Regions from separate parts of the Streptomyces sp. NPDC090127 genome, predicted to be linked through region 3. Evidence: riboswitches for the same ligand, from Rfam matches in the RefSeq annotation. Region 3 holds a riboswitch; each other region holds the start of a gene.

Region 1 (7,314 bases), on a different contig from region 3:
GATCGTCATGACTGTTGTAGACGACCCCGGGACCGTTGTGCAACAAGTTGCATAACGGTCCCGGGGTGATCTGCGCGACGTTGCGAACCGACGACGGACCTGCCTGGGAGCGGACCGACCAGCCGGGCTACGGACCTCCCCAGCCCTCCTAGGGGGTAACGGCGGTCCACGCCGCCAGGTCCTCCGCCGTGCGCGGTCCGCGTGCGTCCGGGCCGAGGAGGCCGTGGGCGCGCAGCAGGCGGGTCACCGCCGTGCCCCAGGGGCGGCGCAGGCGCGCCGCGTCGAGCAGGGAGTCGTCGCCGAGCAGCTCCTCGACCGGCCCCGTGCGCAACCCGTCGGGGGTGAGGACGGCGGCCTCGTCCGCCCAGCGCAACGCCAGGTCGACGTCGTGGGTCGCCATGACGATCGTCGTGCCGGCCTCCCGCAGCCGGCCGAGCACCTCCAGGAGCCGCTCCTGCCCGTGCGGATCGAGCCCCGCCGTCGGCTCGTCCATGATCAGGACCCGGGGGCGCATCGCCACGGCGCCCGCGAGCGCGGCCCGCTTGCGCTGCCCGTACGACAGCAGATGCGTCGGCCGGTCCTCCAGGGCGACGATGTCCAGCGCCTCGAGCGCCTCGCGCACCCGGAGCCGTACCTCCTCCTCCGGCAGCCCCAGGTTCATCGGCCCGAACGACACGTCCTGTCCGACCGAGGCGGCGAAGAGCTGGTCGTCCGGGTCCTGGACGACCAGCTGCACGGTCGTCCGCAGCCGCGTCAGCCCCTTCCGGCCGTACGACACCTCCGCGCCGTCGAGCCGGAGCGCGCCGCTGCCGCAGCGCAGGCCCCCGCTCAGCAGCCGCAGCAGCGTCGTCTTGCCGCCGCCGTTGCGGCCGAGCAGGGCCAGTGCACGGCCCTCCGGCACGGCGAGGTCGATGCCGTCGAGGACCACCGGCCCGTCCTCGTAGGCGAAGGTGGCCTTCACCAGTTCCACGACAGGGGGTGCGGGACTCACGGCAGCGACCTTTCCAGTACGAGAGTGAGGGCGACGAGCCCGGCCAGCAGACCGGCCGTCGAGGCGAGGAACCGGCCCGACACCGAGGCCTCGGGCACCAGGACCCGCAGCGTCCCGTCGTAACCCCGCCCGGCGAGCCCGGTCTGCAGGCGCTGTGCCCGGTCGAAGGCGCGGACGAACGCCGTCGCACCGAGCCCGGCGAGCGACCGCCAGGTCGCCGCCCGCGTGGTCAGCCCCAGCCGGGCCGCCTGCGCCTGTCGGATTTTGGATATCGCATCCAGAAGCAGAAAGCTGATCCGGTACATCACCAGCGCCACGTCCACCACGGGCGCCGGCACCCCCGCCCGCACCAGCCGTGGCAGCACGTCCGAGACAGGCGTGGTGAAGGCGAACAGCAGCACCCCCAGCGACGCCGAAGAGGTGCGCAGCAGCAGCTCACCCGCGTGCAGCGGACCGTCCTCGGCGAGCACGACCAGACCCCGCGCCCCGCCCACCTCGAAGAGAAGCGGGATCGCCCCGGTCACACAGAAGCCCAACGGGATGCGGAACGCGCGCCACAGCTGACGCCCCGGCACCCCCGCCGGACCGAGGAGAACGCTCAAGGTGGCCGCCGCGACCAGGACGGCACCGGGCCACGGCGGCAGACAGACCGCGCACAGCGTCAGGCCGAAGCCGAGGACGGCCTTCTCACACGGATGACGGCGGCGCCAGCGACTGCTGTGCGCCGCCGCGTCGATCGGCAGCACCGGCGCTCACGCGTCGCTGGACGCCGACCGCAGCGCCTTCGCCTCGGCCCGGGCCTCGCCCTGCCTGCGGCCCCTGTGCACGCCGAAGTAGTACGCCAGCACCCCGGAGCCGAGCGCCGCCTGAAGGGCGAAGAGCGCCGACTCGATCTCGCCGGAGGCGGGCTCGTAGAGCGGGCTGAACCACGGCTCGTAGTCGGGGGCGATCTCCGTGATCGCTGCCTCCGCCTCGGCGTCGGCCCCGGTGAACGGCTCCTCCTTGTGGTCACCGAGCCCCAGCACCAGCGGAAGCACCGCCAGCGCCGCGACGACGAGCAGAAGCAGGGTGTTGATCTTGGCGTTCCGGCTCATCGGGCGCTCACCTCCACGGCGTCGGCCTTCGTGCGGGACGGGAGCAGGACCCCGAGCCGGGTCAGGTCCCCCTTGCTGGACTGCGTGAGCAGCCGCATCACGAGCACCGTCAGCAGCCCCTCGCTGACGGCGAGCGGCAGCTGCGTCACCGCGAAGATGGAACCGAACTTCGCCAGCGCCCCGGGCACACCGCTGCCCGGGTCGGGGAAGGCCAGCGCGAGCTGGACGCTGGTCACGCAGTACGTCGACAGATCCGCGACGAACGCGCCGAAGAACACGCTCACCATCAGCGGCACATCGAACCGGCGCAGCAGCCAGTACGTGCCGAATCCGGCCCACGGCCCGACGATCGCCATCGAGAAGACGTTGGCGCCGAGCGTGGTGAGCCCGCCGTGGGCGAGCAGCAACGCCTGGAACAGCAGGGTGATCGTGCCCAGGACCGCCATCACCGGCGGGCGGAACAGGATCGCGCCCAGGCCGGTGCCGGTCGGATGCGAGCAACTGCCCGTCACCGACGGGATCTTGAGCGCGGACAGAACGAACGTGAACGCGCCGGACGCACCGAGCAGAAGCGTGGACTCGGGGTTGGCCTTGACCTCGCGGGTCAGCGCGCGGACGCCGTGGACGACGAAGGGAGCGGACGCGACGCCCCAGGCGGCCGCGTGCACAGGGGGCAGATACCCCTCGGCTATATGCATGGTTGGGAGACCCTCTCCAGCACCTCGTGGATGGACAACGCACCTTGGCCGGTCTCCTGGCTGACGGGTCATGCCGCCGCGGCTCCGCCTTCCCACACCACCGCGGCGGTTCCGCGGTGGTCCAGTGGCTTCCCCGGAGGGATGGAGCCGGACTTCCCGATCACAGTGGCGAGGGCCGCACCGGTACCGCACCGGTTTCCCGTACACCAAGGCGCTGTGACATTAGTGGGTTGACCAGGTGCATCACAACACGGGTGCGCTTCGGGACGGTGTGTGACGGGTCTCCCGCGCGCCCCCCGCTCACGCCGCGGGACCACTCGCGCCCCGTCCGGCGCTCTTCTGCGTGCGCCCGTGCCCGCTCACTCCTTCCGGTACGTGTACGCCTCCGCCGCCGCGGCCGACACCGCGTCGAGGTCACCGCCCGCGCTCGCCGTCACGAGCGCGGCGACGGCGCCCTCCACGAAGGGGGCGTCCACGAGCCGAGCCCCCTCCGGCAGCTCGTCGCCCTCGGCGAGGAGCGCCTTGACGGTGAGGACGGCGCTTCCCAGGTCGACGAGGAGGGCCACCCCGGCGCCCCCGTCGACCGCCCGCGCCGCCTCGACGATCCGCTCGGAGCTGGTGCCGAGAGCCCCGTCGGGCAGGCCGCCGGCGGCGGCCACCGGCGCGGTCGAGCCGCCACCCGCGAGCCCCCGGGCGAGCGCGGCGACCGAGTCGGCCACGGCGGCGCTGTGCGAGACCAGCACGATCCCCACCCGACCGGTCATGCGGCGGCCACCTCGGCGAGCGCGGCGATCAGCAACGCCGACGAGGTCGCCCCGGGGTCCTGGTGACCGACGGAGCGCTCGCCGAGATAGCTGGCCCTGCCCTTGCGCGCCTGGAGCGGTACGGTCGCGAGGGCGCCGCGCTCGGCCGCGTCCCGGGCCGCGGCGAAGGAGTCGCCGAGCGCCTCGGCCGCCGGCACGAGCGCGTCCAGCATCGTCGCGTCACCCACCTGGGCCCCGCCGAGCTGCCCGACGGCGGTGACCCCGGCGGTCAGCGCCGCCGCCAACTCCTCCCGCGTCACCGACTCCGCCTCGCCGAGCGCCTTGCCGGTGCGGCGCAGCAGCGTCCCGTACAGCGGACCGGAGGCGCCGCCGACGGTGGAGATCAACTGCCGTCCGGCGGCGGCGAGTACGGCTCCCGGCGTGCCGGGCGGCTCCTTGTCGAGCACCTCCGTCACGGCCGCGAAACCGCGCTTCAGGTTGGCGCCGTGGTCGGCGTCGCCGATCGCCGAGTCGAGCTCGGTGAGGTGTTCGGCCTCACGGTCGACGGCGGCCGCCGCCGCGTCGAGCCAGCGGCGGAAGAACGCGGCGTCGAGATCGTTCACTTCGGTCATCCCTCTCTCACCGGCCCCAGCGCAGCGCGGCCGTCTGCACGGGCGCGTCCCAGAACCGCAGCAGTTCCTCGTCGGCCTCACAGAGCGTCACCGAGCAGCCCGCCATGTCGAGCGAGGTGACGTAGTTGCCCACCAGTGTGCGGGCGACGGGCACCCGGCGCTCGGCCAGCACCCGCTGCACCTCGGCGTTGAATCCGTACAGTTCGAGGAGCGGGGTGGCCCCCATCCCGTTCACCAGGGCGAGGACCGGGCCGGACGGCCGCAGGTCCTCCAGTACGGCGTCGACGGCGAAGTCCGCGATCTCGCGCGACGTCATCATCGGCCGCCGTTCCCGTCCCGGCTCGCCATGGATCCCGACGCCCAACTCAAGCTCGCCGTCCGGCAGTTCGAACGTGGGGCTGCCCTTGGCGGGGGTGGTGCAGGCGCTCAGCGCCACGCCGAAGCTCCGCGACCGCTCGTTCACCCGCCGTGCGATCGCCTCCACCCGCTCCAGCGGCGCACCCTCCTCGGCCGCGGCGCCCGCGATCTTCTCCACGAAGAGCGTCGCCCCGGTTCCGCGCCGCCCGGCCGTGTACAGACTGTCCGTCACCGCCACGTCGTCGTTCACCAGCACCGTGGCGACCTGGATGCCCTCGTCCTCGGCGAGCTCGGCGGCCATCTCGAAGTTGAGCACGTCGCCGGTGTAGTTCTTGACGACGAACAGCACCCCGGCGCCACTGTCGACCGCGGCGGCGGCCCGCACCATCTGGTCGGGCACCGGCGAGGTGAAGACCTCCCCGGGGCACGCGGCCGCGAGCATCCCGGGCCCCACGAACCCCCCGTGCAACGGCTCGTGCCCGGACCCGCCCCCGGACACCAGCGCCACCTTCCCCGCGACGGGCGCGTCCCGCCGGAACACGACACGGTTCTCGACGTCGACGGTCAGCTCGGGATGGGCGGCGGCCATGCCCCGCAGCGCGTCGGCGACGACGGTCTCCGGAACGTTGATCAGCATTTTCATGCGTTTCTCCTCGAGAGCCTGGCGGTAGGGCCTACGGCAGTATCGAGCCTGCGGCAGCCAAGGTCACGTCTCCCGATCATTGCGTAGGGTCGAGGTCATGGACACCGAACTCATGGAGCGGACGGCCACCGCCTGGCAGCAGTTGACCGCATGGCTGCGCGTGCACGCCCCCACCTCGCACGCCTCGATCCTCCCGCCGGCCTCCCGCGCCGAGATCGAGGAGGCGGAGGACCGGCTCAGGAACTCCTGCGGGTTCGGCTTCCCGCCCGAGCTGGTCGCGCTCTGGTCCGTGGCGGGAGGGGTCCGCCAGCTCGACCTCGAGGAGTACGACGAAGAGGGCGAGGTCGCCACCGGCGCCTTCCTGCCGCACGGGGTGCTGCTCACCCCTGGGCAGTCGATCCGGCCCCGGCTCGCCGGCTTCGACCACCAGGGCAAGGACTGGTGGGAGGGCGCGCGGTGGGCCGCCCCCTTCGGCAACCACACCGAGGCGACCGACGTCGGCCTGTACCTGTCGGAGGACGGCCTCGGCCGGTGGACCAGCTACGAGGGCCTCTTCATGGAGCAGCCGCTCTATCCGTCGATCGCCGCCTATCTGGAGTCCGTCAACCGCATGCTGACCGAGGGCCCGGCCGGTCTGATGGGCTCCGGCGTGCCCGGGGTCGTGTACGGATGCCTCGTCTGGGACGACCCGGACAGTCCGCGACTCGACGAGACGTTCGCCGACTGGCGGCCCGTGCGCTAGGGCGCGATTCGAAAGGAGCGTCGTCCGCCCGGAGGGCGGGGCCGGGGCCCCAGACGGGCGGGGCCCCGCCCTCGGACATCGGGGGCGGGGCCTGCTTCGGTCGTGCCGGCCGGACTGCGGCCTCGCTCACGGCCGGCTCACGGCTTGCTTACGGGATCGCCCCTACGGCTTCGCCATGGTGCAGACGAGCTCGGCCTTCGAGGTGTCACAGCCCTTGAACCAGGCGTTGCCCGGGTCCAGGAAGTAGCCCTGCTCGTCCAGGAGCCGCATCTGCCGCGCGAAGTCGCCGAACGGCCGCATCGAGCCCTGGTTGACGTCGCCGGACATCGAGGACCGGCCGCAGTTCTCGGTGAACGTCGGAGCGTCGTACCGGGTGTCGTCGAGGAAGTGGATGCTGCCGTCGTCCGCCGTGGCGGACACGGTCTGCATGCAGTCGGCCCCGCCGCCCGGCGCCTCGTTCTTGCCTCCGTCGACACTCTTCATACCGGCGGACTGGTACGTCGAGGCGAACGGGAACTCGTCGCAGTTGACCTCGTCGATGTGCGGTCCCGCATGGTGCAGCGCCGTCTTCGGGTGGGGCAGGAACGTCTTGCGCGGCACCCATCCGGTGCCTCCCGCCTTCGGGCCCTTGTAGCGGGTGCACATGGCGTCCCGGCTCTTCTGGGAGTCGTAGCCCTTCTTGTTCCGCGCCGCCGGCGGCAGGTACTCGAGCGGAGCGGCCCAGCTCTGGCCGAGGCCCGTGACCTTCGACTTGTTCTGGATCAGCCAGGCGTGCGCGGCCGCCTCCGGGTAGGCGGCGGTGTTGAACACGTACGTCGGGGCGTACTGCGGCAGCACACAGCCCGGGGCGCCGTAGGAGGCGACCTTGTCGCAGGTCACGAGCAGCTGCGGGGACTGCCAGGACGCGTAGTCGTCCCGCCATTCGCCCTTCCTGCCGTTCAGGCCCGGCGGGGGCTCCACCTCGGTGACCGGGCGGCCGTTGAAGGACACCAGCATGCTCTTCGACTGGTCCCCGTCGGTGGTGCCGGCGGCGTTGTCCACCGCGCCGTTCCACTTGTGGTCGGCCGTACCGGTGGCCATGTGGGTGTCGACCGGGTCGTTGCCGTTCATGCCTCCCTTCCAGGTGAGGTCACCGTAGAAGTCGATGTTCTGCCGCGCGCTGTCGCCGCCGGAGTTGCAGCCGTCGCTCACGCACATCGAGTCGAACCAGGCACCGGGGTTGCCGGCGCCCATCACCACCGCGCGCTCGTCGCCGGGGAAGTTGTTGAAGACCGGGTTGATCTGCACCCAGGTCTTGATGGCGTCGCCGTGGGCGTCGGTCTTGACCTGGAAGTGCACCTCGAAGTTGGCCTGGTACTTCACGGGCACGACGCCGTCCACGAGCTTGCTCTCCGCGGTGAACGACAGGTCGAAG
Region 2 (7,314 bases), on a different contig from region 3:
GGACGTGGAGTTATTGGAACGAGAGGGGGATCGCGACGCCGTTCAACGGGTTCCTCCCCAAGGGCGAGATCGGGATCAATCCTGCCTATCCGGCAGCTGACTGCACGGTCTGGGTGGCGGAGTCCTGTGAGCGAGGCCTGCTGCACCCGGTCGAGCAGCTCGATGTCGCCTGCGTTCCTCGCCTGGCCGACCTCGGCATGACTGCCATGCGTAGGGACAACACCGGTAAAGCCGCCGGACATCCGACCGCCGTGCCCTTCACCGCCGGCCTGTAGTCAGCGGCGCCAACGGCATCTGCTCGCCGACCCTCGCCGCCGGTGTCCCCGGGCTGCCAGCCCACGACTACACCCCCGCGACCGTCAGACCGGTCGCTGCAAAGGAGCGTCAACACAATGGACCCCATCCATCGCGTCTGTGCACTACTGCGCGCACGAGCAAGGAGAGAAGGCCTGATGTCAGCGACAGCGGCGCCGGGCTCTGCGGCTCGCTCTGCAGGGAATCCCAGTACGGCCGCATCTGATTCCCGCGTGGTGGTCGCGTGATGGATCAGGACAAGCCGGTGATGGTGGTACGCCGCTGGCGGCAGACTGCCGGCTCTGTAGGGCGGGCACGCGCCGAGTTGCGTACAGCGTTGGCGAATTGGGGCATGGAAGGCATCGAGGATGACGCATTGCTGGTCCTCTCCGAGCTGCTGACCAACGCGGTACGGCACGGGCGCGTGCCGGGCCGAGAGGTCGAGACCCGGTACATTCCCTCGCCCGACGGCCTTCGGATCGAGGTGCACGATGCTTCGGGGGCACGCCCCTCGATGGCGCTGCACGGTGAGGATGCCACGAGGGGTCGGGGGCTTCCCGTGGTCGACGTCTTGGCGGCGCGGTGGGGCGTGACTCCCAGGATCGGCGCAGGCAAGCTCGTGTGGGCCGAGCTGGCAGCCGAGGCTCCGCAGGGCGACGCGAGGGAGTTCGCGGACTACCCGCGATGAGCATCGACGGACCCATGGCCGCCCCGGTCGTCTCCGCGTACGAGTGAGACGACCGGGGGTTCGGATCGGCGGTTTCGCAAGGGGCGAGGGGTGGGGCCTCTCACACCTCCGGGTAGCGGCGCGGTGTCCAGGTGAGCGTGCGGCCGTCCGGGCGTTCCACCGCGCGGGTCTGCGACGAGCCGATCAGCAGCAGCGTGCGCATGTCGACCTCGCTCGGTTCCAGGGTCTTCAGCGTCACCACCCGGACCGACTGCTCCGGGCCGCCGACGTCCCGCGCCACGACCACCGGGGTCTCGGGCGAGCGGAGTTCGAGCAGCAGGTCGCGGGCGGCCGCCACCTGGTGCGTGCGGGACTTCGAGCCCGGGTTGTAGAGGGCCAGGACCAGGTCCGCCTCCGTCGCCGCGCGCAGCCGGGCCGCGATGACCTCCCAGGGCTTCAGGCGGTCGGAGAGGGAGATCGTGGCGTAGTCGTGGCCGAGGGGGGCGCCCGCCGCGGCCGCCGCCGCGTTCGCGGCCGTCACGCCCGGCAGGACCCGTACGGGCACGTCCGCGTACCGCTCCTCCGACGCCACCTCCAGGACCGCCGTCGCCATCGCGAAGACGCCCGGGTCGCCACCCGACACGACCGCGACCCGGCGCCCGCGCCGCGCGAGGTCGAGGGCGAACTCGGCGCGCTCGGACTCGACCTTGTTGTCCGAGCCGTGCCGCCGCTGGTCGGGGCGGAGGGCCGGCACCCGGTCGAGGTACGTGGTGTAGCCGACGAGGTCGTCGGCGTTGACGAGCGCGCCGCGCGACTCCGGCGTCAGCCAGGGCGCCCCCGCCGGGCCGGTGCCGACGACGACGACCTCGCCCCGCTCGCGGGACTCCGGCGCCACGGCGTCGACCCGGGAGGGCAGCACGGCCACCGAGAAGTACGGGACCGTCTCCGGGTCCACGTCCGCCAGGAGCTCCGTCCGCTCGCCCGCCATGAACGCCCGCTCCACGTACCGCGCGTCCTCCAGGCGGCCCGCGCGCTCCAGGGCGCGGCGCACGGTCGGGAACGTACGGCCCAGCTTCATCACGACCGCCGAGTCCGTGCCCGCCAGCCGGGCCGTCAGCTCGTCCTCCGGCAGCGTGCCCGGGACGATCGTCAGAACCTCCTCCGCCTCGCACAGCGGCTCCCCGAGCCGGGCGGCCGCCGCGCTGACCGAGGTGACACCGGGGATGACGGTGGTGTCGTACCGGTGCGCGAGCCGCTTGTGCATGTGCTGGTACGAGCCGTAGAAGAGCGGGTCGCCCTCGGCGAGCACGGCGACGGTGCGGCCGGCGTCCAGGTGGGCGGCGAGGCGGGCGGCCGCCTCCTCGTAGAAGTCGTCGAGCGCGCCCCGGTAGCCGCCGGGGTGGTCCGTGGTCTCCACCGTGAGCGGGTACATCAGCCGCTCCTCGATGTGGTCGGCGCGCAGGTGCTCGGCCGCGATCGAGCGGGCGATGGAACGGCCGTGGCGTGCCGAGTGGTACGCGATCACGTCGGCGGCGGCGATGGCCTTCACGGCCGCGAGCGTCAGCAGCTCCGGGTCGCCGGGCCCGAGGCCGACGCCGTACAGCTTGCCGGTCGGGTGCGCGCTCATGCCTGGATCTCCGCTTCGTGGGCGAGGGCGTTGATCGCGGCGGCGGTCATGGCGCTGCCGCCGCGCCGGCCGCGGACGACGAGGTAGTCGAGGCCGAGCTGCTGGGCGGCCAGGGCGTCCTTGGACTCGGCGGCGCCGATGAAGCCGACCGGTATGCCGACGACGGCCGCCGGGCGCGGCGCCCCCTTGGCGATCATCTCCAGGAGGTGGAAGAGCGCGGTCGGCGCGTTGCCGATGGCGACGACGGAGCCTTCGAGGCGGTCGCGCCAGAGTTCGAGGGCGGCGGCGCTGCGGGTGGTGCCGAGCTCGGCGGCGAGCGCGGGCACGGCGGGGTCGGAGAGCGTGCAGACCACGTCGTTGTCGGCGGGCAGCCGCTTGCGGGTGACACCGCTGGCGACCATCTGCGCGTCGCACAGGATCGGCGCGCCGGCGCGCAGGGCCGCGCGGGCGCGGGAGACGACCTGCGGGGAGTGGGCGAGGTCGCGGACGAGGTCGGTCATGCCGCAGGCGTGGATCATGCGGACCGCGACCGTGGCGACGTCGGCGGGCAGGGCGGCGAGATCCGCCTCGGCGCGGATCGTGGCAAAGGACTGGCGGTAGATCTCCGCGCCGTCCTTCTCGTAGTCGAACATCCTGGTGCTCTCGCTCATCTCGTGGTTGCTGAGGGGGTGCGGGCCGCCGCGACGGCGTCGGGGAGGTCGGTACGGGGGGTGGGCCGCCCGTCGACGAGGTAGGTGCCCTCGCCGGTGGCGACGACGTCGACCCAGGTCTCGGCCTGCGGGTGGCCGCACCGGCGCTCGCAGCCGGAGAAGTGGACGGGGAGGGCGACGGGGAGACCGCCGGGGGCGTCGGCGTGGCCCGGGGTGGCGTCGGTGTGGCCCGGGGTGGCGTCGTGCTCCGGGGCGCCGCCGTGGCCCGGGGTGGCGTCGGCGCGGACGTCGGCGAGGGACTTCGCGCAGCCGGGACGGCCGGTGCAGGCGCCGACGCCCGCCCAGGGGGAGCGGGGGTCGGTGATCAGGCCGTACGTGTCGAGGACGGCGAGCCGCTCCCGTGCGGCCGCCCGGTCGGCGAAGCCGGTGACGACGACCCCACGCCAGGGGGTGAGCCGCAGCTCCCCGTGGGACGCCGCCGCGTTCGCCGGGTTGTCCACTCTCTTCGCGCTGTCCGCTTTCTCCGTGCCGTCCGCGTTCTCCCCGCCCGCCGCGCTCTCCGCCAGCGCGCGCAGGTGTGCGGCCGTGAGGCGGCCGAGGGGGGTCAGGACGTGGAGGGCGTGCTCGCCGAGCAGGCCGGGGGCCGGCGGGGGTGCCGCGGTCCGCGGAGGCGTGGGTGCCGGTACGGGCTCCGCCGGTACGCCGGCCGCCGCGAGCGCCTCGGCCAGGCCCGGTACGTGTTCCCCGGGCAGCTCCCGGACCCGCCAGGCGCCGTTTCCCGCGGCGTGGGCGGCGTCGAGGAAGGCACCGGCCGCGGCGAGCGCGGCCCGGGGCGCGTCCACCGGGGCGACCGCGAAGACCTGGTCGCCCACCCGGAGCCGTACGGACGTCTCTCCTGCGACCAACGTCACATCGCCGCCGAGCCCGGCGACGTCCCCGCGCCCGTCGTCCAGGACGAAGAGGAACCGACCGGACAGGGCCGCCGTCCACTCCCGCCCACAGAGCAGCGCGTCCAGTTCCCGGGCCCACAACTGCACGTCACCGCAGCCGAGTCCGTCCAGCCCGGCCGTCGGTGAGGCCACCACGTTCCGGATCCGCTCATGGGTCGCGGAGGGCAGCAGCCCGGCGTCCGCGAGCACCTCCGCCAGCTCCGCCCCGCACCCCTCGCCGAGGCCGCGCAGCTCCACGTTCCCGCGTGAGGTGACGCTGATCCGGCCGTCCCCCAGGCCCTCCGCGACGGAGGCCAGGACCTGTGCCTGACGTACCGTCAACAACCCTGCGGGCAGCCGCAGTCGAGCCAGGCGGCCGTCGTCCGCGGAGTGCAGCCGAAGCGCCCCGGGGCAGGCGTCGCCACGGTCCCGTACGGGCGGTTCGCCCGGCAGGGGTGAGGTGGGTGGGGTGGGCGGCATGGCGGCGAGCATACCGACGTCACCAGCGGTCCCCGCCAGGCCCGGAGGACGCACGATCTACTATTCGGATCGGCATGGGGTCCCAGGACCCCGGGGAGGAAGCCCGGTGAGATTCCGGCGCGGTCCCGCCACTGTGAGCCAGGTCCCGCGAGGGGCCGGGTGAGTCAGGAACTCCTGCCGTCCACACGACCACCCGGGGCGCGGACAACCCCGAGGAAGGCCTGCGCACGCATGCGAATTCTGTTGCTGTCGCACTCCGACACCGACCTGCTCAGCGCCCGCGCGGCCGGGGGTCCGGTCGACTACCGGTTCGCCAACCCCTCCCGCCTCGCCCTGGACGACCTGCCGGGGCTGCTCGACGGCGCCGACCTCGTCCTCGTCCGCCTCCTCGGCGGGCTGCGGGCCTGGGAGGACGGGCTCGACGCGCTGCGCGCCACCGGGAAGCCGCTCGTCGTGCTCTCCGGCGAGCAGGCGCCCGACGCCCAGCTCATGGAGACCTCCACCGTCCCCGTCGGCGTCGCCACCGAGGCCCACGCCTACCTGGCGCACGGCGGCCCGGCCAACCTGGAGCAGCTGGCCCGGTTCCTCTCCGACACCGTGCTGCTCACCGGCCACGGCTTCGAGGCCCCGGCCGCCGCGCCCACCTGGGGTCCCCTGGAGCGCACCGCGCGCACGGAGACCGGTCCGACGGTGGCCGTGCTCTACTACCGCGCCCACCACATGAGCGGGAACACCGCCTTCGTCGACTCCCTCTGCGAGGCGATCGAGGACGCCGGCGCCCGCGCCCTGCCGCTGTACGTCGCCTCCCTGCGGGCCCCCGAGCCCGAGCTGATCGAGACGCTCAAGGGCGCCGACTCCGTCGTCACCACCGTCCTCGCGGCCGGCGGCACCACGCCCGCCGACGCCCAGGCCGGCGGGGACGAGGAGGCCTGGGACGCGGGCGCGCTCGCCGCCCTCGACGTACCTATCCTGCAGGCACTCTGCCTCACCGGCTCCCGGGCGGCCTGGGAGGAGAACGACGAGGGGCTCTCCCCGCTGGACGCCGCCAGCCAGGTCGCCGTCCCCGAGTTCGACGGCCGGCTGATCACCGTCCCGTTCTCCTTCAAGGAGATCGACGAGGACGGCCTCCCGGCGTACGTCGCCGACACCGAGCGCGCCGCCCGGGTCGCCGGGATCGCCGTGCGTCACGCCCGGCTGCGGCACATCCCGAACGCCGAGAAGAAGCTCGCGCTCGTCCTCTCCGCGTACCCGACGAAGCACTCCCGGATCGGCAACGCGGTCGGCCTGGACACCCCCGCCTCCGCCGTCGCCCTGCTCAGGCGGCTGATCGTCGAGGGGTACGACTTCGGGCCCGAGGACGAGATCCCCGGCCTGGTCTCCGGCGACGGCGACGAGCTGATCTACGCCCTGATCGAGGCCGGCGGCCACGACCAGGACTGGCTGACCGAGGAGCAGCTCGCCCGCAATCCGGTCCGCATCCCGGCGGCCGACTACAAGCGCTGGTACGCGACCCTGCCGCAGGAGCTGCGCGAGGGCGTCGAGCGGCACTGGGGCCCGCCGCCCGGCGAGATGTTCCTCGACCGCTCCCGCAATCCGGAGGGCGACATCGTCCTCGCGGCCCTGCGGCGCGGGAACCTGCTGATCCTCATCCAGCCGCCGCGCGGCTTCGGCGAGAACCCGATCGCGATCTACCACGACCCCGATCTCCCGCCGTCCCACCACTACTTGGCCGCCTACCGTTGGATCGCGGCGCGCGCCGAGGACGGCGGCTTCGGCGCGGACGCGATGGTCCACCTGGGCAAGCACGGCAACCTGGAGTGGCTGCCGGGCAAGAACGCGGGCCTGTCGGCCGCGTGCGGCCCGGACGCGGCGCTCGGCGACCTGCCGCTGGTCTACCCGTTCCTCGTCAACGACCCGGGCGAGGGCACGCAGGCCAAGCGGCGCGTGCACGCGACCCTCGTCGACCACCTGGTGCCGCCGATGGCCCGCGCCGACTCCTACGGCGACATCGCGCGCCTGGAGCAACTGCTCGACGAGTACGCGCAGATCTCGTCCATGGACCCCGCCAAGCTGCCCGCGATCCGGGCGCAGATCTGGACCCTGATCCAGGCGGCGAAGCTCGACCACGACCTGGGGATGGCGGACCGCCCCGAGGACGACGGCTTCGACGACTTCCTGCTGCACGTCGACGGCTGGCTCTGCGAGGTCAAGGACGCGCAGATCAGGGACGGTCTGCACGTGCTCGGCGGGGCGCCGCAGGGCGAGGCGCGGGTCAACCTGGTCCTGTCGATCCTGCGCGCCCGGCAGATCTGGGGCGGTACGCAGGCCCTGCCGGGGCTGCGCGAGGCGCTGGGCCTGGACGAGTCGGCCGCGACCCGGACGACCGCCGACGAGGCGGAGGCCACGGCGCGCGAGCTGGTGGAGGCGATGGAGGCGGCCGGCTGGTCCGTGGACGCGGTCCCGGCGGTCGCCGCCGCGTACGGCCCGGACGTCCGGGCCGTCCTGCGGTTCGCCTGCGAACAGGTCGTCCCGCGCCTCGCCGCCACCACCGACGAACTCACCCACGCCGTCCACGCGTTGAACGGCGGCTTCGTCCCGGCGGGCCCGTCCGGATCGCCCCTTCGTGGCCTGGTCAACGTGCTGCCGACGGGCCGGAACTTCTACTCC
Region 3 (7,314 bases):
GGCGTCGGCACCTCGGGCAGTGTGAACAGCTCGACGGTCCCCGGGATCGCCGAACCCAGCACCACCGAGAACACCACCCGCAGGGCCACCACGAACAGACCCAGTTTCACGAACGCCCCGTACGAACGCGCCCACGGGGCGTCCGTACGGCGGGCCGCGACGACGTAGCCCGCGACCGCGACGATCAGGCCGAGGAGGAGCGGGTTGGTCGTACGGGAGGCGGCGACGGCCAGGCCGAGCGCCCAGATCCACCAGGCGCCCGCGTGCAGCGCGTTGGACCGGCTCGCCTCGGGGGCACGGATCATGCGCGGCGGCGGGCCTTCCAGAGTGCGGCGCCCCCGAGCACGAGCACGGCTGCCCCGCCCACCAGGATTCCGGCGGACGGCCCGCCGTCACCGCCCCCGTCGCCCTCCGTGGCCTTCGCGGACGTCGACACCGAGGGGTTTCCGGTGGACAGGCCTTCCCTGGACGGCGCCTTCGTCTCCGCGACCTGCTCGCCGCAGCCCTGCGCCGGGTATCCGGCGATCCCGCACAGCAGCGCCGCGCTGTCGTAGCGCAGCGGCTTCGCCACGGCGGCCAGCGCCTCCGCGCCCGTCGCGCTCTCCCGGACCTGCGCGCAGCCGGTCCTGATCCGCGGGACGGGCGGCGCCTCCCCCTGCGGGGCGTCCTGCGGGGTGCCGAAGTCCACGACGACGGCGACGCGCTTGGTGCCGGACTTCGCCTCCGTACCGCCGCAGACCCCCGTGAAGTCGGGGGCGACGGAGGGCCGGGCGGCGTCGTTCGTGTCCTTGCTGACCGCGAAGCGGAAGCCGATCGCGTCGCCGTCGCCGGGCCGGGCGGTCGCCGGGCCCTGCGTCGCGTACGCCCATGCGGTCGGTGTGTCGCCCTCCCAGTACGACCAGTACCGGTAGCCGGCGGCCTGGGCGGGCGCGGCCACGGCGAGGGTCAGCGCCACGGACGCGGCCGCGCCGACGAGACGCGACGGTCGAAAGGCACTCACTTCCTGCGCCCGCTGATCAGGAAGCCGATCCCGATGCCGGCGACCGCGCCGATGCCGATGATCCACCACAGGTTGGACAGCGAGCCGGAGCTCTCCTCCTGGCTCGCCTTCGCGGTGGGGGAGGGCGAGGCCTTCGGCGCGGGACCGGTGGCCGCCAGCTCCTTGAGGAGGTCGGTCGAACCGAACGCGGTCGGGTCGACGCGCATGGCCTTCGCGGCCAGGATCAGCTGCGCGTACGCGGCGGGGCCGCTCTCCTTCGCCCAGGCGGCGGAGTTCTGCTGGAGCCAGGTCAGGGCGCCGGTCGCCTCCTTGGTGGCACCGGCGGCGGCGAGCGCGACGACCGCGTCGGCGGTGTTGCCGTGGTCCGGCAGCTCGGTCGGGTCGGTGGCGCCCGGCATCGGCGGGGTGTTCAGGTGGCCGGTCCCGGCGAGCGCGGCGGCCAGGTAGGAGGCGCCGTTGAGCGCGGCCCGGTCGATCGTGGGCTTCGCCTCCGGCGTGCAGACCGGGGTCTGCTGGGGTTCGATGCCGCGGGCGGTGATGCCCTTGCCGAGCCCCGCGAGGGTGGCGGCGGCGGTCGCGTCGGCGTTCGCGAGCAGCTTGCCGTCCTTGTCGGGCTGGTAGGCGAAGGCGCCCGGGCCCTCCTTGGTCGAGCAGGGCAGCGCGAGCGTGAGCAGGGCGTCGTACGGGGTCCTGCCCTCGGCGGACGTCACGTCGCCGGGCTTCTGGCCGAGCGCGGTGAGCGCGCTGACGACGATCGAGGTGGAGTTGGCGTCGCTGGGACTGCCGGGGTTGTAGCCCCAGCCGCCGTCCTTGTTCTGCACGCTCTTCAGCCAGCTCGCACCGGCCTCCGCGGCCTTCCCGAGCGGCTCGGGGGCGGTGCTCCGGCCCTTGACGCCGGTGAGCGCCTGGACGGCGACGGCGGTGGCGTTGGTGTCCAGCATGGTCGCCGGGTCGCACGGCTTCGCCGGGTCGGGACGGTAGGAGGCGAAGGCGCCGTTGGCGCACTGCTGCCCCGTCAGCCAGCTCACGGCCTCGTCGGCGGGCTGCACTCCGCTGGTCGTCTGGGCGACGAACGCGAGCGACTGGCGCCACACACCGTCGTACGTCGGGTCCTTCGTGCCGTACAGCCCGGCAGGGACGGTGGGCGCGGGGGTCGCGGAAGGGGACGGCGCGGCGGACGCGGCGGGGGCCATGCCGGTGCAGAGCACCGCTGCGGCTGCGAACGCGGCGGCGCCGCGGCGGACGGTGGTCATGCGTGTGGTGGCCTCTCCTGCGGCCGGGCACCGGCACGCTGAGGCACCAGGCTCGGCTCCGTATTCCTCGACGGTGCCGGCGGTCACGTCCCGGACGGGGCATTCCGACTCCCGTTCTCGGGGCGGATGCCTTCCGGGCCGTTGCGGGCCTTCTGGCTCCTCCGGGCCTTGCGGCCCGGCGGCCTTCCGAGGGACGGTCACGGTTGCGGGTCAGCGCCGGATTTGCACCGGCTTCCCCCCGAACGGGTGTGATGACGACTCGCACACTCTACCGGCCCGTACCCCGGCCGACCGGTGGGTGGGAGCCGCCTCACACCCGGGCCGCCGCGGCCCGGGCGTGGTCACACCGCGGCCGGTGACGTGCGTGGCGGTCACACCGCCACGCACGTCACCGGTCACACCGCCACGTACGTCACCGGCTCCGTACCGGCCACGGCCTCGGCGCGGCCCAGCTTCACGAGCCGGCGCAGATGCGCCTCGGCCTCGCTGACCGCGATGGTCCGCGATCCGTACGGGATCTGCTCCCAGGGGCGGTTCCACTCCATGCGTTCGGCGAGCTGCCACGGGGTGAGCGGGTGCGCGAGCAGGTCCACGAGCCCGGTCAGCCGCTCCTCGTGGTGGTCGAGCAGTTCCCGTACCCGCCCGGCGGCGTCGGCGAAGGCGTACTGGTGGGCGGGGAGCACCTCGGCGACGCCGAGCCGCCCGATGCGCTCCAGCGAGTCCAGGTAGTCGCCGAGGGGGTCGGTGACCACCGCGTCGTCGGGGTCCTCGTAGAGGCCGATGTGCGGGGAGATCCCGGGCAGCAGATGGTCGCCGGAGAAGAGCCGGCCGTGCCCGGGCAGCCGCGCCGGGTGCTCCTCCTCCAGGTGCAGGCAGACGTGGCCCGGGGTGTGGCCGGGCGTCCAGATCGCGCGTAGTCGGCGGCCCGCCAGGTCGAGGAGTTCGCCGGGGACGATCTCCCGGTCGGGGAGGGCGGAACGCAGCCCGGGCAGGGTGCTCGCGCGGCGGCCGGAGGCGCGGGCGGCGAGGAGCGGCGCGGTGTGCTCCTCGGGCGCGCCGACGGCGGCCAGCTTGCGGGCGAGGTAGTCGAGCCAGGTGCCGGGCTCGGACGCGCGGGTGCGGCGGACGACGGCGGTGTCGGCGGCGTGCATCGCGATCCACGCCCCGGACGCCTCGCGCACCTGACCCGAGAGCCCGTGGTGGTCGGGATGGTGGTGCGTGATGACGATCCCGTGCACCTCGCGCACGGAGGTGCCCAACGCGACGAGACCGTCGGACAGTTCGCTCCAGGACGCCGGATCGTCCCACCCGGTGTCGATCAGCACGGGCCCGCGGTCGGTGTCGACGACGTGCACCAGGGTGTGCCCGAGGGGGTTGTCCGGGATGGGGACCCGTATCGCCCAGACGCCTCCGCCGTGCTCGGTCACCTGGCTCATGGGCCCTCATCTCTCCGCGACGGCAAGGTGCTTGTTCGACCCTGGCCACTATAACGAGAACTGACGAACCGTCAGAGTGGCCCGCGTCGCCCTGCCGTGAGGGGAGCGGAGTTACTTCGTGCCCGCCGTGCTCGGGCGGGGCTCGGCGGCGCGGCCCACGACGAGGCGGATCGCCGCGGTCGTGAGGTCCGGGTCGTGGAGCTGGACGTAGTGGTCGCTGCCGGTCGCCAGCAGGTGCGGGGTCTGCGGCCGTAGGGCCACCAGCGCCTGCTGGGCCTTGGGCCAGGAGGCCTCCAGCTTCGCCAGCAGCGCCTTGGACATGGTCGGCGGGGCGGCGAAGGGTTCCGTCTTGCTCAGCACCGCGACCGGGACCGGCGGGAGCGGGCCGCCGCGATCGATGAGGGTGACCCCGCCGTCGATGTCCACCTGCTCGAAGAACGGGTCGTCGTCGAAGGGGGTGCCGGGTTGCCGCAGCGCCTCGACGTACGCGGGCCAGTCCGCGCCCATCGCGGGCTTCAGCGCGGGACCCAGGGCGTCGACCAGCACGAGACCGGTCGTCCGCTCGGGGTGCTCCTGCGCGTATCGCAGGGCGAGCATCCCGCCGAAGGAGTGCCCCACCAGCAGGTACGGCCCCGGCACCTGGCCCGCGGTCAGCACGCGGTCCAGGTCCTGGACCATGGCGGGCAGGGTCCGGGTGCCCCGCACGGGGGTGCTGCGGGTGGTGAGCGCCGGGGGGTCGGTGTAGCGGATCGTGCCCGGCCGGTCGTAGGTGCACACGCGGGTGAACCCGGCCACGCCCGGCAGCACCGGGGCGTCCGGCACGGGCGGGGTGACCTCGGTCAGGGACCACGGGTCGGCGGACTCGTGCAGCCCGGAGACCAGCACCACGGTGGGGCTCCCGGAACCCTCGCAGTGCAGGTACAGGCTGCGCCCGCCGCCGATGTCCACCTGCTCCTCGCCGCCCCCGCCCCCACCGCCCCCGCCGGGTCCGCCGGGGTCGCCGCCCCTGCCGGGGCCGCCCGCGAACAGCAGGACCACGGCCCCCAGGGCGGCCACACCACCGGACACACGCCATCGCCATCGCATGCCCTCAGCGTCACCGTCGGCCCGCCGCGCCGCTAGCCGGGAGGCTCGTGGGGCGGCCATCGGGGTGGCTGCCGGACCAGAGACGGTCCGCAGCCGCCCGGGCGGGCCGGGGCACGGCCCCCACCAGCGGCAAAGCGGCTGGTGGGGGCCCATCCGGTCCTGGGCATTGCCCACGATAACTAGAACTGGTATCAGTTCTGATACACAGTCAGAAACATCGCGGGTTCCGGGAGGCAGTCGGTCATGACCGAGCTTGTGGAGCACGGAAAGCTGTACATCGGCGGGGAGTTGACCGATCCGGCGGGCGGGGACGTCATCGAGGTGATCTCGCCGCACACCGAGGAGGTCATCGGCCGGGTGCCGCACGCCTCCCGGGCCGATGTCGACCGGGCCGTCGCCGCCGCGCGCGAGGCCTTCGACCACGGCCCCTGGCCGCGGATGTCCCTCGAGGAGCGGATCGAGGTCGTCGGGCGGATCAAGGACGCCATCGCCGTACGCCACGAGGAGATCGCCCGCTCGATCAGCTCCCAGAACGGCTCCCCGTACTCCTGGAGCGTCCTCGCCCAGGCGCTGGGCGCCATGATGGTGTGGGACGCGGCGATCACGATCGCCCGTGACTTCCCGTACGAGAGCAGGCGCGCCGGGGTGCTCGGGCCGATCATGGTGCGCCGCGAGCCGGTCGGGGTGGTCGCGGCCGTCGTGCCGTGGAACGTCCCGCAGTTCACCGCCGCCGCGAAGCTCGGCCCCGCGCTCCTTGCCGGCTGCGCGGTGGTCCTGAAGCCCTCGCCCGAGACGCCCCTCGACTCGTACATCCTCGCCGAGATCGCGACCGAGGCCGGGCTCCCCGAGGGCGTGCTCTCCGTCCTGCCCGCCGACCGCGAGGTCAGCGAGTACCTGGTCGGCCATCCGGGTGTCGACAAGGTCTCCTTCACCGGGTCGGTCGCGGCCGGCAAGCGCGTGATGGAGGTCGCCTCCCGCAACCTCACCCGCGTCACCCTCGAACTCGGCGGCAAGTCCGCCGCCGTGATCCTGCCCGACGCCGACCTGGCCGCCACCGTCGCCGGGGTCGTCCCGGCGGCCTGGATGAACAACGGCCAGGCGTGCGTCGCCCAGACCCGCATCCTCGCCCCGCGCAGCCGGTACGACGAGATCGCCGAGGCGTTCGCCGCGGCCGCGGGCGCGCTGGTGGTCGGCGATCCGCTCGACCCCGCCACCCAGGTCGGCCCGCTCGTCGCCCGACGGCAGCGGCAGCGCTCCCTCGACTACATCAGGCTGGGCCAGGACGAGGGCGCCAAGGTCCTGACCGGCGGCGGCCGTCCGGCGGGCCTGGACCGCGGCTGGTACGTCGAGCCGACCCTCTTCGGGGCCGTCGACAACTCCATGCGGATCGCCCGCGAGGAGATCTTCGGGCCCGTCATCTGTCTGCTGCCGTACGGGGACGAGAGCGAGGCGCTCGCGATCGCCAACGACTCCGACTTCGGGCTCAGCGGCAGCGTCTGGACCGGGGACGTGGAGCACGGCATCGACTTCGCCCGGCAGGTCCGCACGGGCACCTTCAACATCAACACCTTCAGTCTGGACATGCTCGGCCCGTTCGGCGGCTACAAGAACTCCGGCCTGGGGCGGGAGTTCGGCCCCGAGGGCTTCGGCGAGTACCTGGAGTACAAGATGATCCACCTGCCGGCCGGGTACGAGGGGCCGGGTGGTGCGTGATGGGCGACCGCTGGCAGGTGGAGGTCGACCGGAGCGTGTGCATCGGCTCCGGCATGTGCGTCAACCACGCCCCGGACGGCTTCCGGCTCGACTCGGCGCGCCAGTCCCACCCGCGCGAACCGGAGTCCGACGCGAACGAGCGGGTGCTCGCGGCGGCCGAGGGCTGCCCGGTGGAGGCCATCCTGATCACCCTGCTCGACGGCGGGGAGCCGGTCTTCCCGCCCGAGGAGTAGCCACGAGCACTCGTTCACGCGTGCAAAAATTCTCTCTTGATCACGGGGGCAACAGGCCCGCGTGCACCCAGGGTTGGGACAATTGTGCGCAAGGCGATGATGGTGGCCGCGGCCGCCGGTGCGGTGCTGCTGGTCGCGGGATGCGGCAGCGGCGAGGGCGGCTCGGGCAAGAACAAGGGCGGCTCGTCCGCGTCCTCCTCGGGCTCCACGACGGGTGGTACGGAGGCGGCCGGCGGCGACAGCCCCGACGCGGCCGCGGTGGAGAAGGAGATCGACGCCGCGGCCACGGCGGCGGGTTTCGTCCGGGACGCCTCGGGCGAGGACGTCCCGGCCGGGCTGAAGAGCTGCATGGTGTCGTGGACGGCCGACGCGGAGAAGGCGGCGGACCCGAAGAAGTCCTACGGCGCCACGGTGACCACGCTGACCGGCGGCGGCTGGAAGGAGGGCCAGAAGACCGAGCAGGCCGGGTCCACCATCCAGACGCTGAACAAGGGCGGCTGGTCGCTCAAGGCCAGCAACCACGGCGCCGCCGGCTTCGCCATCGTGATGTTCATCGCGACGGACAACTCCTCGCAGTGCGAGGCGCTGTTCAA
Region 4 (7,314 bases), on a different contig from region 3:
CAACCAACCGTCACACCCCTACGGGTCGTCGTGGCGATCTGTCTGGGCGCCCCGTTCGTGGCGATGCTCTGGGTGAGCTCGTACGCGAAGGTCGAGCCGACCTTCATCGGTATCCCGTTCTTCTACTGGTACCAGATGGCGTGGGTGGTCATCTCGACCGCGCTGACGATGATCGCGTACAAGCTCTGGCAGCGTGACCAGCGCGCCCGGAAGGCAGGTGCGTCGCGATGAACGACGGCGTGAACGGCGTCGCACTCGCCGTCTTCATATTCTTCTTCCTGGCCGTCACGGTCATGGGCTTCCTCGCCTCGCGCTGGCGCAGGGCGGAGAACGAGCAGAGCCTCGACGAGTGGGGCCTCGGCGGCCGTTCGTTCGGCACCTGGGTCACCTGGTTCCTGCTCGGCGGCGACCTCTACACCGCGTACACCTTCGTCGCCGTCCCCGCGGCGATCTACGCGGCGGGCGCGGCCGGCTTCTTCGCCGTGCCGTACACGATCCTGGTCTACCCGCTGATCTTCACCTTCCTGCCCCGCCTCTGGTCGGTGTCGCACAAGCACGGGTACGTCACCACCTCGGACTTCGTCCGCGGCCGCTTCGGCTCCAAGAGCCTGTCGCTCGCGGTCGCCGTCACCGGCATCCTCGCCACCATGCCGTACATCGCGCTCCAGCTGGTCGGCATCCAGGCCGTCCTGGACGTGATGGGCGTCGGCGGCGGCGAGAACACGCACTGGTTCATCAAGGACCTGCCGCTGCTCATCGCCTTCGGTGTCCTCGCGGCGTACACCTACTCCTCGGGTCTGCGCGCCCCGGCGCTCATCGCCTTCGTCAAGGACACCCTGATCTACATCGTCATCGCGGTGGCGATCATCTACATCCCGATCAAGCTGGGCGGCTTCGACGAGATCTTCGCGAAGGCCGGCGAGGCGTACGCGACGGTCAACCCGGCGACCGACAAGCCGCGCGGCGCGCTGGTGCCGGACGAGATGGGCCAGTGGGGCTACGCGACGCTCGCGCTCGGCTCGGCGCTCGCGCTCTTCATGTACCCGCACTCGATCACGGCGACGCTCTCCTCGCGCAGCCGTGACGTGATCCGCCGCAACACCACGATCCTGCCGCTGTACTCGCTGATGCTGGGGCTGCTCGCGCTGCTCGGGTTCATGGCGATCGCCGCCGGGGTCAAGGTCTCCAACGGCCAGCTGGCGATCCCGCAGCTGTTCGAGAACATGTTCCCGGACTGGTTCGCGGGCGTGGCGTTCGCCGCCATCGGCATCGGCGCGCTGGTGCCGGCCGCGATCATGTCGATCGCCGCCGCCAACCTCTTCACCCGCAACATCTACAAGGACTTCCTGAAGCCGGACGCCACTCCGGAGCAGGAGACCAAGGTGTCCAAGCTGGTGTCGCTGCTGGTGAAGGTGGGCGCGCTGGCCTTCGTCCTCACCATGGACAAGACCGTCGCGATCAACTTCCAGCTGCTCGGCGGCATCTGGATCCTGCAGACCCTCCCGGCCCTGGTCGGCGGTCTGTTCACCCGCTGGTTCCACCGCTGGGCACTCCTCGCCGGCTGGGCCGTGGGCATGGTCTACGGCACGGCGGCGGCCTACGGCGTGGCGAGCCCGACCCAGAAGCACTTCGGCGGTTCGTCCGCCGAGATCCCGGGCATCGGCGAGATCGGCTACATCGGCCTCACCGCCTTCGTGATCAACATGGTCGTCACCGTCGTCCTCACCTTCGTCCTGAAGGCCCTGAAGGCGCCCGAGGGCGTGGACGAGACCTCGCCGTCGGACTACACGGCGGACGCGGGCGACCCGGGTGTCGACAAGGAGATGCCGAAGGTCACCGCCGACACGCACTGACGCCGTCGACGCACCCGACGCGGTACCCGCACCACGCGAGGGCCCGGGGTTTCCACCAGGAAACCCCGGGCCCTTCGCCGTCCCCCTCGGGCAGACTGCCTGCCATGGACATCACGATCAGGGCGGTACGGCCCGACGAGTACGAGACGCTCGGCGCGCTGACGGCCGGGACCTACCTGGACGACGGGCTGCTCTTCCTCGGCGCGGACGACCCGTACCTGCCCGTCCTCGCCGACGTGGCCGGGCGGGCCGCGGAGGCCGAGGTGCTCGTCGCCGACGACGGGACGGGCCGGATCCTCGGCGGTGTGACCTTCGTGCCGGGCGGCACCCGGTGGGCGGACGTGGCGCAGGCCCACGAGGCCGAGTTCCGGATGCTGGTGGTCGCCCCGGAGGCGCGCGGCCGGGGCACCGGCGAGGCGCTCGTCCGGTTCTGCGTGGAGCGGGCACGGGCGATCCCCGGCTGCGCCCGGGTGGTGCTGTCGACCGACCCGGGGATGGTCGCCGCGCACCGGATATACGAGCGGATGGGGTTCGTACGGACCCCGGAGCGGGACTGGTCGCCGATTCCGGACCTCCATCCGCTGCTCACCTACGCGCTGGAGCTCTGATCCCGGAGTATTCCCGGATTCCCGGACGAATTCGCGGGCGACACAACATGTGGGGGGTGCCACGAGCGGCGCCCCCCACATGTATGCTCGTGCTCGCTGTCGCCGCAGGGGAATCCGGTGCGAATCCGGAACTGTCCCGCAACGGTGTGCTTTTGATGGCTTCGTCCGCCTGGTGAGTCCGAAGACCTGCCGACAGCGCGCCCGGTCCTTCCGTTCCGGGTGCCACAGACGTCCGGGCCTCGCGGAGTGGGCCGTGGCGCGGCCTTGCCCTGCGTACGGGGAGGGCCGCCGCCCGCCTCCACCCGCCGGCCCCGAGCCGAGCGAGGGAGAGCCCCACGTGACCATCGCGCCCGCCGATCCGGCCGCAGCGATCGAGAGCGACGGTAACGAGAGCGACGGACCCGGGACCGTGCTTCTGCGGACCCTGACCCACCTCACCGCCGACCTCCCCGACACCGACCCCGGCAGGGTCGCCGCCGCCGCGCTGCGCGGCCGCAACGCCGGTTCGGACGAGGCGGAGTTGCGCGAGCTGGCCACCGAGGCGGCCGCGGCCCTCATCGCCGAGGACCCCGCCTACTCCCGGCTCGCCGCCCGGCTGCTCACGATCACGGTCGCGGACGAGGCGGCCTCCCAGGGTTCGGTCCGCTTCTCCGCATCGGTCGCCGTCGGGCACCGCGAGGGCCTGATCGCCGACCGCACCGCCGACTTCGTGACGCTGCACGCCGAGCGCCTCGACGCGCTCGTCGACGGCGCCGCGGACGACCGCTTCGGCTACTTCGGTCTGCGCACCCTCTACTCGCGCTACCTCCTGCGCCACCCGATCACCCGCAAGGTGATCGAGACCCCGCAGCACTTCATGCTCCGCGTCGCCGCGGGTCTCGCCGAGGACGACAGCGTCCGCGCCCTCGACGAGGTCGCCGCGCTGTACAGGCTGATGAGCCGGCTCGACTACCTGCCCTCCTCCCCCACGCTCTTCAACTCCGGCACCCGCCACCCGCAGATGTCCTCCTGCTACCTGCTGGACTCCCCGCAGGACGAGCTGGACTCCATCTACGACCGGTACCACCAGGTCGCGCGGCTCTCGAAGCACGCGGGCGGCATCGGCCTCTCGTACTCCCGCATCCGCGCCCGCGGTTCGCTGATCCGCGGCACCAACGGCCACTCCAACGGCATCGTGCCGTTCCTGAAGACGCTGGACGCCTCGGTGGCGGCCGTGAACCAGGGCGGGCGGCGCAAGGGCGCGGCCGCGGTCTACCTGGAGACCTGGCACGCGGACATCGAGGAGTTCCTCGAACTGCGCGACAACACCGGTGAGGACGCCCGGCGTACGCACAACCTGAACCTCGCGCACTGGATCCCGGACGAGTTCATGCGCCGGGTCAACGCCGACGCCGAGTGGTCGCTGTTCTCCCCTGCGGACGTGCCCGAGCTGGTCGACCTGTGGGGCGACGAGTTCGACGCCGCGTACCGCGCCGCCGAGGCGAAGGGCCTGGCCCGCAAGACCATGCCGGCCCGTGACCTGTACGGCCGGATGATGCGGACCCTGGCCCAGACCGGCAACGGCTGGATGACCTTCAAGGACGCCTCGAACCGTACGGCCAACCAGACCGCCGAGCCGGGCCACACGGTCCACTCCTCCAACCTCTGCACGGAGATCCTGGAGGTCACGGACGACGGCGAGACCGCGGTCTGCAACCTGGGTTCGGTCAACCTGGGCGCCTTCGTCACCGGCGGGGACATCGACTGGGACCGGCTGGACGAGACGGTCCGCACGGCCGTCACCTTCCTCGACCGGGTCGTCGACATCAACTTCTACCCGACCGAGCAGGCGGGCCGCTCCAACGCCCGCTGGCGCCCGGTGGGCCTGGGCGCGATGGGCCTCCAGGACGTCTTCTTCCAGCTGAAGCTGCCGTTCGACTCCCCCGAGGCGCGCGCGCTGTCCACCCGGATCGCCGAGCGCATCATGCTCGCCGCGTACGAGGCGTCCACCGACCTCGCCGAGCGCAACGGCCCGGTGCCGGCCTGGGAGAAGACCCGCGCGGCGCGCGGTGTCCTGCACCCCGACCACTACGACGTCGAGCTCAACTGGCCCGAGCGCTGGGCCGCGCTGCGCGAGCGGATCGCCGCCGTCGGCATGCGCAACAGCCTGCTGCTCGCCATCGCGCCGACGGCGACGATCGCCTCGATCGCCGGCGTGTACGAGTGCATCGAGCCGCAGGTCTCCAACCTGTTCAAGCGCGAGACGCTGTCGGGCGAGTTCCTCCAGGTCAACTCGTACCTGGTGCAGGAGCTGAAGCGGCTCGGCGTCTGGGACGCGCAGACCCGTGAGGCGCTGCGCGAGTCCAACGGCTCGGTGGCCGGCTTCACCTGGGTCCCGGCCGAGGTGCGCGAGCTGTACCGGACGGCGTGGGAGATCCCGCAGCGCGGCCTGATCGACATGGCGGCGGCCCGCACCCCGTTCCTGGACCAGTCGCAGTCGCTGAACCTGTTCCTGGAGACGCCGACGATCGGCAAGCTGTCGTCGATGTACGCGTACGCCTGGAAGCAGGGCCTGAAGACGACGTACTACCTGCGCTCCCGTCCCGCGACGCGGATCGCCCGCGCGGCCCAGGCCTCGACGGCCGCCACCGCCCCCATCCCCCTCCAGCAGGCCACCGACCCCGACGCGGTCGCCTGCTCCCTGGAAAACCCCGAGTCCTGCGAGGCCTGCCAGTAATGTCCACCCCGAACACCGAGAAGAACCTGCTCGACCCGGGCTTCGAGCTGACCCTCCGCCCCATGCGCTACCCGGACTTCTACGAGCGCTACCGGGACGCGATCAAGAACACCTGGACCGTGGAGGAGGTCGACCTCCACTCGGACGTCGCCGACCTCGCCAAGCTGACCCCGGCCGAGCAGCACATGATCGGCCGTCTGGTCGCGTTCTTCGCGACGGGCGACTCGATCGTCTCGAACAACCTGGTCCTGACGCTCTACAAGCACATCAACTCGCCCGAGGCGCGCCTCTACCTGTCGCGGCAGCTGTTCGAGGAGGCCGTGCACGTCCAGTTCTATCTGACGCTGCTCGACACCTACCTGCCCGACCCGGACGACCGCGCCGCGGCCTTCGACGCGGTCGAGGAGATCCCCTCCATCCGCGAGAAGGCGCAGTTCTGCTTCAGGTGGATGGACTCCGTCGAGAAGATCGACCGCCTGGAGACGGCGGCCGACCGCCGCCGCTTCCTGCTGAACCTGATCTGCTTCGCGGCGTGCATCGAGGGCCTGTTCTTCTACGGCGCCTTCGCCTACGTGTACTGGTTCCGGTCGCGCGGTCTGCTGCACGGTCTCGCGACCGGCACCAACTGGGTGTTCCGCGACGAGACGATGCACATGAACTTCGCCTTCGAGGTCGTGGACACCGTCCGCAAGGAGGAGCCGGAGCTCTTCGACGACGCGCTCCGGCAGCAGGTCACCGACATGCTGAAGGAGGCCGTGGAGGCGGAGCTCCAGTTCGGCCGCGACCTGTGCGGCGACGGCCTGCCGGGCATGAACACCGAGTCGATGCGCGAGTACCTCCAGTGCGTCGCCGACCAGCGCCTGGTCCGCCTCGGCTTCGCCCCGGTCTACGGCTCCGAGAACCCCTTCGGGTTCATGGAGCTCCAGGGCGTCCAGGAGCTGACGAACTTCTTCGAGCGCCGGCCGTCCGCCTACCAGGTGGCGGTCGAGGGCTCGGTGGACCTGGACGAGGACTTCTAGCTCCGGGTCGTACGCGACGAAGGGCCCCGCTCGGGGGAGCGGGGCCCTTCGTCGTACGCGCGCGGGTACGGGACAGCGGGTACGGGATCAGCGCGTACGGGATCAGTCGTTCGCGACGGTCTCGTAGCGCGGAGTGCCCTCCTCCATCTGGCGCAGGGCGTCCTTGCGGTCCCGCTTGGAGAGCTTGTCGATGTACAGGAAGCCGTACAGGTGGTCCGTCTCGTGCTGGAGGCAGCGGGCGAAGTAGCCGGTGCCCCGGACCTTGATCGCGTTGCCCTGGGCGTCCTGGCCGTGCACCTCGGCGAAGTCCGGGCGGGCCAGCGAGGCGTACGCGGTCGGGACGGAGAGGCAGCCCTCGTTGGAGTCGTCCAGGTTGCGGCGCTCGGCCGGCAGGTCCTGGAGCACCGGGTTGACGACGACGCCGGTGTGCCGGACGCCCTCGTCGTCGGGGCAGTCGTAGACGAAGACCTTGAGGTCGACACCGATCTGGTTCGCGGCCAGGCCCACGCCCTCGGCGGCCTTCTGGCTGGCGAACATGTCGTCGATCAGCGCGGCGAGCTTGTCGTCGAACTCGGTGACGTCCTTGCACTCCCGGTGCAGCACCGGATTGCCGACGACGGTGATCGGTCGCGCCGTGCCGCGCTCGCGGTACGCGAGCTCACGCGCCTCGCAGTCCTCCGTGTCGACGACGAAACCGTCGTTGATCTGCTCGTCAGTCTCCTGCTGCGCCATTTCCGCCGCACGCCTTCCTCAGAACCCCAGTCAATGGTCCCGTACAGCCTAAGGGCAGGATCTGGGCGGAATCAGCAGAAGGATCAGCAGACCTCTTCGAGATCGCGCCACTCCCGGCTGTCCGGGCTGTCGGCCACCCAGCCGTCGAGCAGCCCACGGACCAGGCCCACGGGCGCGGCGATCCCGCACTCCCGCTCGGGGACCCAGAGCTCGCCGGGCGAGCGGTGGCCGAGCGGACCGGGGTGCCCCGGCTCGCTGTGGTCGTGCGGGTCCAGGTGCTCGCCCTCGCCCTCGGCGCTGGGCATCGTCGACTCGGAACAGGCCCGGCAGAGCAGCCGCACCGACGAGGACCAGTCCTCGGCGGCGAACCCGGCGTCGGCCGCGAG

What was found. Region 3 has a riboswitch for cobalamin ahead of ACIPPS_RS18335 (prenyltransferase/squalene oxidase repeat-containing protein). Riboswitches for the same ligand answer to the same signal wherever they lie in the genome.
Region 1: another riboswitch for cobalamin. It lies ahead of ACIPPS_RS13240 (energy-coupling factor ABC transporter permease); the one in region 3 lies ahead of ACIPPS_RS18335 (prenyltransferase/squalene oxidase repeat-containing protein).
Region 2: another riboswitch for cobalamin. It lies ahead of cobN (cobaltochelatase subunit CobN); the one in region 3 lies ahead of ACIPPS_RS18335 (prenyltransferase/squalene oxidase repeat-containing protein).
Region 4: another riboswitch for cobalamin. It lies ahead of ACIPPS_RS02480 (ribonucleoside-diphosphate reductase subunit alpha); the one in region 3 lies ahead of ACIPPS_RS18335 (prenyltransferase/squalene oxidase repeat-containing protein).

Annotation. Positions count from the first base shown of each region.
Region 1 covers NZ_JBIVDE010000003.1:480,350-487,663, reverse strand. The annotation lists gene ACIPPS_RS13255 (ATP-binding cassette domain-containing protein) at 149-991, opposite strand; gene cbiQ (cobalt ECF transporter T component CbiQ) at 988-1,737, opposite strand; gene ACIPPS_RS13245 (energy-coupling factor ABC transporter substrate-binding protein) at 1,744-2,085, opposite strand; gene ACIPPS_RS13240 (energy-coupling factor ABC transporter permease) at 2,082-2,783, opposite strand; cobalamin riboswitch at 2,812-3,037, opposite strand; gene ACIPPS_RS13235 (PTS-dependent dihydroxyacetone kinase phosphotransferase subunit DhaM) at 3,143-3,547, opposite strand; gene dhaL (dihydroxyacetone kinase subunit DhaL) at 3,544-4,158, opposite strand; gene dhaK (dihydroxyacetone kinase subunit DhaK) at 4,166-5,158, opposite strand; gene ACIPPS_RS13220 (hypothetical protein) at 5,256-5,900, shown strand; gene ACIPPS_RS13215 (DNRLRE domain-containing protein) at 6,063-7,314, opposite strand, start outside.
Region 2 covers NZ_JBIVDE010000005.1:402,404-409,717, forward strand. The annotation lists gene ACIPPS_RS20715 (hypothetical protein) at 1-275, shown strand, start outside; gene ACIPPS_RS20720 (ATP-binding protein) at 542-982, shown strand; gene ACIPPS_RS20725 (precorrin-2 C(20)-methyltransferase) at 1,083-2,588, opposite strand; gene ACIPPS_RS20730 (precorrin-8X methylmutase) at 2,585-3,238, opposite strand; gene ACIPPS_RS20735 (cobalamin biosynthesis protein CobG) at 3,235-4,659, opposite strand; cobalamin riboswitch at 4,703-4,842, shown strand; gene cobN (cobaltochelatase subunit CobN) at 4,879-7,314, shown strand, end outside.
Region 3 covers NZ_JBIVDE010000004.1:606,343-613,656, reverse strand. The annotation lists gene ACIPPS_RS18345 (energy-coupling factor transporter transmembrane component T) at 1-305, opposite strand, end outside; gene ACIPPS_RS18340 (SCO2322 family protein) at 302-1,000, opposite strand; gene ACIPPS_RS18335 (prenyltransferase/squalene oxidase repeat-containing protein) at 997-2,253, opposite strand; cobalamin riboswitch at 2,351-2,491, opposite strand; gene ACIPPS_RS18330 (MBL fold metallo-hydrolase) at 2,649-3,689, opposite strand; gene ACIPPS_RS18325 (alpha/beta fold hydrolase) at 3,801-4,775, opposite strand; gene ACIPPS_RS18320 (aldehyde dehydrogenase) at 5,019-6,488, shown strand; gene ACIPPS_RS18315 (ferredoxin) at 6,488-6,721, shown strand; gene ACIPPS_RS18310 (hypothetical protein) at 6,806-7,314, shown strand, end outside.
Region 4 covers NZ_JBIVDE010000001.1:563,654-570,967, forward strand. The annotation lists gene ACIPPS_RS02465 (DUF3311 domain-containing protein) at 1-231, shown strand, start outside; gene mctP (monocarboxylate uptake permease MctP) at 228-1,853, shown strand; gene ACIPPS_RS02475 (GNAT family N-acetyltransferase) at 1,958-2,461, shown strand; cobalamin riboswitch at 2,532-2,670, shown strand; gene ACIPPS_RS02480 (ribonucleoside-diphosphate reductase subunit alpha) at 2,799-5,177, shown strand; gene ACIPPS_RS02485 (ribonucleotide-diphosphate reductase subunit beta) at 5,177-6,196, shown strand; gene def (peptide deformylase) at 6,299-6,928, opposite strand; gene ACIPPS_RS02495 (hypothetical protein) at 7,012-7,314, opposite strand, start outside.